DNA from 2 places in the Vibrio sp. KUL70 genome. Region 2 is predicted to be linked to the other one. Evidence: predicted binding sites of a transcription regulator. Region 2 holds the regulator's gene; the other holds the start of a gene.

Region 1 (4,429 bases), 1.1 Mb from region 2:
CTCCGCTCTACCGTCTCACTTCTTCGCCTATACGTCTTTTTCCATAAGGTGAGAGCCGCATTTGGTTGGCTCTATCCATCGCGTCCGTATAGATATGTCTTGTAATGACTTTCTTTATATTTTTACTTTGCGTACAGTCATCTCTCATTGGACAGAACGCACACTCTTTCGGGTCGGAGTGATACTCACGATACGCATCTCTAGACGTTGTTTTATAGATGAGCTCTTGACCGTTAGGGCAGCGGTAACTGTCTCGCTCTCCATTGTAGATGAAGTGCTTTTTCTTGAACGCATTCTTTGTTCTCGATGGTCTGCGATAACCGAACACGCCTAAGATATTTCGACGCTCTAATGACTCAGCGACTGGCGCAGTGAAGTAGCCCGCGTCGAGTCCAACGGCGATTGGATTAAGGTTAAATTGCTCTAGGGTATAGTCCAGACGCTTCACATAAGGTTGAGAGTCATTGATATTACCTGCTGTGACATGGGTATCTAAGATAATGCCATGCTGTCCATCCACTGTACGGTGGTCGAGATAGAAGAAGCCTTGGGGTTTATTATCTCGAGTCATGAAGCCACTTTCCGGGTCGGTAGTACTCGTTTTGGTGCTCTTAGTTTTAGGCTCAGCGGTACGTGACTTTAGAGGTTTCTTACCCTCTTTCTCTCGGTCTAGCGCGACATCTTCATCGAGCATGTCAAGATAAGCACTGGCGCGAACCTTAGTCACTTTGTTCGTGTGCTTATTTTTGTTGGCATTGGCTTTTAGGTGCGTGCTGTCAGTAAATAGTTCTTGGCCTGCGACTAAACCTTTCGCCATTGCCTGCTCTACGATATTGATAAAGATACGCTCAAACACATCGGTACCATTAAAGCGGCGAATACGGTTTTGGCTGAGTGTCGATGCATGGATAACTTTCTCTGTCAGTGACATACGCAGGAACCATCGATAAGCGACATTGACTTCAATCTCTTTCACGAGTTGTCGCTCGCTTTTTATTCCGAAGAGGTAACCAAGCAGGATGATTTTAAACAGGCGTACAGGGTCAACAGGTGGGCGACCGTTGTCTTTACAGTAGAGGTGAGCGACTTCATTACGGATAAACTCGAAGTCGATGGCTTTATCTATCTTACGAACTAAATGGTTCTGAGGAACGAGCTGTTCCATGGTGACCATTTCGAGTTCATATTGTTGAGGTGAAGGCTCTTGAAGCATAGTGAGATATCCATATTTCGATACCCCTATTAGATCAAAGGTCTAGCTTGAAAGCTAGACCTTTGTCAGCAGTCTGAGGACTCTTCGGAGTCCTTTTGTTTTGGTGTTTTCAGATAAATGGCCTTTTTAGAATAGGCCGTTTCTTAAAGATAGAGGGCAAGCGGAGTGTTAACAGACAGAGCGGCGCAAATGGTGATCTTTCACGCCTTGATCAAACACGGTGGTTTCACCAGTGCAGCGAAGAGTCTCAATGTATCGGTATCACACATCAGTAAGTAGATTGCACTGTTGGAAGACAACATTGGGATTAAACTGGTTCAGCGTACGACACGTAGCCTAACGCTGACCGGAGCAGGCGAAGTGTTCTATCAGCACTGTGAGCAGTTATTTGGCACGCTTAAAGCTGCACAAATGGATATGGAGAGTCAGCGCGATGATGTCTCCGGTAAGTTGCGAGTTGGGATCTCTCAATCGTTTGGTACTTTGCATGTCATTCCCGCTATCGATCAGTTGCGTCAGCTCTATCCACAGCTCAAAGTCGAGATTCACCTGTTCGATTACAAAGTAGACATGATCGAAGAGCGCTTGGATCTATGGATCACCAATAATGAGGCACTGCCGGAAGGCTACATTGCTCAACGATTGGCGGATAGCCAATTTGTGGTGGCGGCATCACCGGATTATTTGATCAAAGCAGGCACGCCAAGTTGCCCTTCGGAGCTGAGCGACCACAACTGTCTTATCTATCGTAGCCGTGAGCGTGATTACACCTCTTGGGCGTTCGATAACGGACAAGAAAGTTTATGTGTCACCGTAAGTGGTGATTACTCTGTCGATCTCGCAGAGGCGGTAAGAGACGCGGCTGTGGCAGGGTGGGGAATTGCTTATCTTGCGACTTACCTCGTCAAAGAGGAGTTTCGTAGTGGGCAATTGATTCAAGTCTTGCCGGAATGGAAAGCGAGCCAAATCATGCCATTTTTTGCCGTGTATCCGAGCCGCAAGAACATGCCGAAAAAACTATCGACCGTGATTGAGTTTCTTAAACAGCATATTGGCTCTCCAACTTATTGGGATCAAAATCTGAAAACTTGTGTTGAATTACACCGCTAACTGTCGCTGTTTTTGAAAATATAATTTCCATATGGAAAAAGTATTAAAAACAATCAATATAGTTTCAATTAATTCAATAGGTTAGATATTTCGGGTTAAAATCGCCTATTGAACCAACATCCATGTAACAACCGCAACTTGCCGCAAACGATTTCCTCTATACAATGCGTCGCCTTTCCTACTACAACTTTTTCAGGTTTGACGCACATGGCATCCCTAATTGGAATCATTACTCTTTTAGTAATCGCTTGGTTACTATCTACGGACAGAAAAAATATTCAGCTGAGAACGGTGTCTCTTGCTTTCCTACTACAAGTTTCTTTTGCACTGCTTGTACTTTACGTGCCTATGGGCAAAGAAGTGCTTAATGGTGTTACAGGAGCAGTGTCGAGCTTAATCAATTATGGTCAAGAAGGTATCGGCTTCCTATTTGGTGGCCTAACCAATAGTGGTTTTGTATTTGCTATCAATGTTCTTGGTATCATTATCTTCTTCTCAGCTTTGATTTCGGGTCTGTACCATATTGGTTTCATGCCAAAAGTGATCAACCTAATTGGCGGCGCATTGCAGAAGCTGCTGGGTACAGGCCGAGCGGAGTCTCTTTCTGCTACGGCGAACATCTTCGTTGGCATGATTGAGGCACCACTGGTGGTTAAGCCTTACCTGAAGCATATGACTGATTCTCAGCTGTTTGCGGTAATGACTTGTGGCTTGGCATCGGTAGCTGGCGGTACATTAGTAGGCTATGCGTCTCTGGGCGTAGATCTGAACTACCTAATCGCAGCGGCATTCATGTCTGCGCCTGCAGGCTTACTGATGGCGAAGATTTTGGTTCCAGGTAGTGCCAATGAGACTCAAGAGAGCATTGAATCAGATGTAGAAATTCCACGAGCAACCAACGTAGTTGAGGCCATGGCAGATGGGGCTATGTCCGGACTTCGTATTGCAGTCGCAGTGGGTGCAACACTTCTTGCCTTTGTCAGTGTGATTGCAATGCTGAACGGCATGCTAGGTGCAGTTGGAGGTTGGTTCGGCGTGGACCTAAGCTTCGAGCTTATCCTAGGTTATGTGTTTGCACCCGTTGCATGGCTGATTGGTGTGCCATGGGACGAAGCGATTGTTGCGGGCTCACTGATCGGTAACAAGATTGTTGTGAATGAGTTTGTAGCCTTCATCCAGCTGATGGAAGCGAAGGAAGTGTTGAGCGAACATTCTCAAGCCATCGTTACTTTTGCGTTGTGTGGCTTTGCCAACATCTCAACCATGGCGATTCTGATCGGTGGTTTGGGTAGCCTAGTACCAGAGCGTCGCTCATTCATCTCTAAGTACGGCTTCCGCGCGATTTGTGCAGGTGTGTTAGCGAACTTGATGAGTGCTTCGATTGCAGGTGTAGCACTGTCGCTATAGCCTTTTCCATAAGTGAATAGCTAACAAAAAAGCCGCGACGGATGAATTGTCGCGGCTTTCCTTTATTTGGAGTAATGTTGACTTGAGAAAGCCGTTACTTATGAGAGTGGAACTGCTCGCAAGCGATCATTGTGTTCTCGATAAGGCTTGCAACCGTCATCGGGCCAACACCACCCGGAACTGGAGTGATAAAGCTTGCGCTCTCTTTTGCGACATCATATTCCACGTCACCCACCAACTTGCCAGATTCTAGGCGATTGATACCCACATCGACCACCACGGCACCCTTCTTGATCCACGCTCCCGGAATGAAGTTAGGTTTACCTACCGCAACCACAACAACGTCTGCTTGACGAACGTGACCTTCCAAGTCTTTGGTGAAACGGTGACAAGTCGTGGTCGTACAACCCGCTAGAAGTAGCTCTAGAGTCATAGGGCGACCCACGATGTTTGATGCGCCGACAACAACCGCGTGCTTACCACGTAGGTCGATGTTGTAGCGATCAAGCAGAGTGATGATACCTTTTGGCGTACAAGAACGTAGCTTAGGGATACGTTGTGCCAGACGGCCGACATTGTATGGGTGGAAACCATCAACGTCTTTTTCTGGCGTAATACGCTCTAGCACGTGTGTGCTATCGATACCGGCAGGAAGAGGTAACTGAACAAGAATACCGTCGATTTCTGGATCTTCGTTCA
Region 2 (4,429 bases):
TGAGTGTCGATGCATGGATAACTTTCTCTGTCAGTGACATACGCAGGAACCATCGATAAGCGACATTGACTTCAATCTCTTTCACGAGTTGTCGCTCGCTTTTTTATTCCGAAGAGGTAACCAAGCAGGATGATTTTAAACAGGCGTACAGGGTCAACAGGTGGGCGACCGTTGTCTTTACAGTAGAGGTGAGCGACTTCATTACGGATAAACTCGAAGTCGATGGCTTTATCTATCTTACGAACTAAATGGTTCTGAGGAACGAGCTGTTCCATGGTGACCATTTCGAGTTCATATTGTTGAGGTGAAGGCTCTTGAAGCATAGTGAGATATCCATATTTCGATACCCCTATTAGATCAAAGGTCTAGCTTGAAAGCTAGACCTTTGTCAGCAGTCTGAGCCACATTGATGTGGCTTTTGACAATTAAGTGAGGTGGACTTAATTGATAGAGTTGATAAGCTCATCGCGTCGTTGTTGAGGTATGACCGACCAATGAGTACCGTTGATGGCACCTTCAAGTGCCCAAAGCAGCTCTAAGCTGACACTGGATGAGTGAGACTCTTTTATTGCTTTGTATGCATTAACAGAACCTGACTCATACAAGCTCTCGACGGTATCGATGCCCGCTTTTTTCAACATACGCTCTGTGGCAAGTCGAAGGTTGGGCAAATCTTTTAATCGTGTAGGCTTCGCTGATGATTGGATTTGCTTCTCTTTTTTGGCACAGTCAAGGGACGCTTTTGCCAGTTCGATAATACGTTCTTGAGTCTGCCAGAGATCTTCTGGAAGAGCAAAATACTTAGTAACGACTGGGAATCCGCGTTTTTTGTATACGTAAGGTTCGAAACCCTGTTGTTCAAATTTTGAAGTAGTATTTTTGTCAGCTCGAATGTGTAATTGATTGTTAACGACCAGTGCAAACATCGTGTCGTCGGCAAATAGGCCAAAACCGCCAAACATTGAGCGTGACTTAATCTTTCCAAGTGGCTCAAATAACTTCATTGAGTCCTTGAGTATCGGTTTATCCATATTGTTTATCTCGGTGTATTTGAATTACGCCACCAAATAAGCAGGTCCGAGAGATTAGCAAAATGTCGCAATAAAATTGTCAATAAGCCGTAAATTACTACTAAAGGTAGGAAATACTGCATTTTGCCATCGGTAACCCCGCTACCATACCAATAATGGGTTAGGCCGGAGGCTTTGCGTCTCACCCTTTCAAGTGATTTGCCCTGTGCGTGACTGTATAACGAAGAATAAAGTTTTTTGTTGAATGAGGTTCACACTTGTTATTCCAAAATGTGATCTTAATTCAGTTAATTGTTGTCTTTATATGCAACAAGGTTTTTACTTTGTCAGAATAAAAAAAACGCACCAAGCGGTGCGTTTTATTAGATTTCTCTAAAGTTTACGTTATTTTAACGTTTTAACTGTAGCTCGCTCAATGATCTCTGGATGCATTTCGAACACGCGTTTTTCGTGATCTTTGTCTTTAATGCGTTCCAACAAGATTTCAAATGCGTTTTTGCCGACACGACGCTTTGGCTGGTGAACAGTTGTCAACGGTGGTGAGAAGTACTCTGCCAGCTCAATATTGTCGTAACCAATCACTGAAATGTCTTCTGGGATCTTAATGCCTTGCTGCTGCAGACGGCTCATAAGACCAAGTGCCATAGTATCGTTAAAACAGAATACTGCTGTCGGGCGATTCTCCATTGAAACGATTTTATCTGCCGCGATAACTGCGGTGTCACATTCGAAGTTACCTTCAAGAATTAGATTGTCATCTGTTTGAATGTTTGCTTCTTCAAGAGCACGACGATAACCCGCGATACGCTCTACACATGCCGCTTTATCCAAATGTCCACTTAGACAAGCAATACGATCATGTCCTCGTTCAACCAGGTATTTAGTGGCGAGGTAGCCACCTTCTTCTGAGTTGTCGATGATTTTATCCGCTTGTGAACTCTCTGGGCCCCAGTCCATAACAACTTTTGGAATGTCTGCGTGGCGGTCAAGCATTTCACGCAGTTCTTCAGTCAAGTCAGAACACATTACCAAGATACCGTCTACGCGTTTTTCAGCAAGCATTCGGATGTAGTCGCGTTGCTTTTCGTAGATACCACCTGTGTTACATAGAATCAGCGTGTAGCCTTGACGGTAACAGTAGCTCTCTACACCATCGATCACTTCAGAGAAGAATAGGTTGGTTGATTGAGTCACTAGCATACCGATTGTGCGCGTAGAGTTACATTTCAGGCTACGAGCAACAGCACTTGGTGCATAATTTAGTTCATCGACGGCTTTGTTTACTTTTTCTTGAGTCGCTTCTGCGACGAAACGTGTCTTGTTGATCACGTGAGAAACGGTGGTTGTTGATACGCCGGCTAAGCGAGCGACATCTTTTATAGTTGCCATGGCTTTATCCTATTGATAGCTACTTCCTCAGCAGTACGGAGCAAGTAGCCGTTTAAAGCTACCAGAACAAGAGCTTAGAATATGGAGGGCTCTCTCGGTACTAAAGTGCTAAAAAACAAAAAACCGCTTATGAGAGCGGCTTGTCTTAACACCGAAATGCTCTTAGCTAATTTAAAGCATAGCATTTCGAGAATGTTTCATATTTTATCGTTTGCGGTCACAATTTTAGACTGACTAGAAAATACTCGCAATAAAATTCACCCAGAAATCTGGGTGAGTTGTCACATTCTACCTAAATTGTACCCTTAGTCATCAGTGAATTTATTCACCAGCTAAATATTGTGCGTCAAGTTTACAGAAAGCGACTAGCAATTCTGCAACACATGCGTAAAAACCAAACTCATCAAATTCACGGCATTTTACTGCGAACTGTGGAACCCAACTAAGGAGCTGTTGTTCAACAAACTCGTGTTGTGTAGCGAAAGCCGTTTCTAGATCTTGTTCACTCTCAAGGTCGTTGGAGCGAATAATGATGTTACCTAGGAAATCTAACTCAATGGCTAAGTGGTCAGCAGGCTCTTTTAGATCTTGGTTTACGGCGATGCCGTAAGACGCCATGATGGCTTCCATGTCTTGAGCTGGTTTCGCATTCAGTAGTCCACTTTTGTCTAGATAAATAGAAGCGTACGGCAGAGCACCGTACTTATCCGACTTTAAGAACAGCTCGCAAAAATCGGATGAAAGCTCTAATTGAGCATCTTCACGGTTCTGTAATCGGTTAAGTGCATCTACTAGGTTATTGATTGATGGCTTAAGCGTCTCGTTGTCGCCGAGGCCGGTTAAAAACGAACGAATCTCAACCGAGTGGTATTTCTCCAATTCTTCTTGAGTCAGTTCTTTCGCGAACAGGCTCGATAGCCACCAGTAGATTTCAGCTCGTTGTTCATTGAACGCTTTGGTTTCTTTCATCTCAATAATCCTAATATCGTCTTTCGTAATATCTGCGGTACGAAGGCTTACTAACCCTTGTATTTGCTAACTGCAAAGTCACTCGTTAGTAGTAATGCCTATATTGAATTGCGATGGGGGGTAAATAGCAAGGTTTAAGATTGTCTTGTATCAAAAAAAATTCAGGTTTCTGGCTTTTATCTTACCTACTACTAGAATTGTTACTAGTTATGAATAGAATGGTCACTGAAACTATTAAATAAGAAAAGTGGTGTAGATGAGCTATCACGTATTAGTCGTTGAAGATGATGTGGTAACCCGTAGTAAGCTGGTTGGATATTTCCAGAATGAGGGTTACACAGTAAGCGAAGCAGAAAGCGGCGCTCAAATGAGAAATGTTTTAGAAGAAAATAACGTAGATCTCATTATGCTGGACATCAACTTACCAGGCGAAGATGGATTGATGCTAACTCGCGAATTACGCAGTCAATCAGACATTGGGATTATTTTAGTTACTGGACGCACGGATAGCATCGACAAAATTGTAGGCCTAGAGATGGGCGCAGATGATTATGTTACCAAACCATTTGAACTTCGCGAATTATTGGTTCGAGTGAAAAACCTACTTTGGAGAATTTCTGCGGCTCGCAAGTCACCAGCAGGTGCAACTGAGCAGGCGGAAGACGCGTCAATCGTTCGCTTTGGTGAATGGACGTTTGATATTCCACGTCGCGCACTGAGTAAAAACGGTGAGCCAGTGAAATTGACCAAAGCTGAATATGAGTTATTGGTTGCGCTGTCGTCATACCCTAACCAGGTTTTAAGTCGTGAGCGAATCTTAAATATGATTAGCCACCGCGTTGATGCACCAAACGATCGTACCATCGACGTATTGATTCGTCGTATGCGTGCTAAGATGGAGTTTGATCCAAAGAATCCACAAATTTTTGTGACGGTTCATGGTGAAGGCTATATGTTTGCAGGCGATTAGCAGCCAGCATTGAAATGTTCAACAAGCGAAATTGAAAAAGCCGAGATATTCAGTATCTCGGCTTTTTGTT

The links. Region 2 encodes PurR, which represses purine synthesis genes. Its sites were predicted from a motif close to TNANGNAAACGTTTNCNTNA; they were not measured.
Region 1: a site for PurR is predicted at 2,463-2,482, ahead of AC6I7V_RS09635 (NupC/NupG family nucleoside CNT transporter). Genes of this name have one in related genera too.

What each region holds. Positions count from the first base shown of each region.
Region 1 is NZ_AP045834.1:2,200,156-2,204,584, reverse strand. It holds one part of gene AC6I7V_RS09645 (IS1182 family transposase) at 1-40, opposite strand, end outside; one part of gene AC6I7V_RS09645 (IS1182 family transposase) at 40-1,213, opposite strand; partial or broken gene AC6I7V_RS09640 (LysR family transcriptional regulator) at 1,379-2,323, shown strand; gene AC6I7V_RS09635 (NupC/NupG family nucleoside CNT transporter) at 2,531-3,730, shown strand; gene folD (bifunctional methylenetetrahydrofolate dehydrogenase/methenyltetrahydrofolate cyclohydrolase FolD) at 3,825-4,429, opposite strand, start outside.
Region 2 is NZ_AP045834.1:1,107,160-1,111,588, forward strand. It holds partial or broken gene AC6I7V_RS05070 (IS1182 family transposase) at 1-323, opposite strand, end outside; gene AC6I7V_RS05075 (TfoX/Sxy family DNA transformation protein) at 441-1,031, opposite strand; cyclic di-GMP riboswitch class I at 1,160-1,244, opposite strand; gene purR (HTH-type transcriptional repressor PurR) at 1,416-2,420, opposite strand; gene torD (molecular chaperone TorD) at 2,742-3,389, opposite strand; gene torR (two-component system response regulator TorR) at 3,646-4,359, shown strand.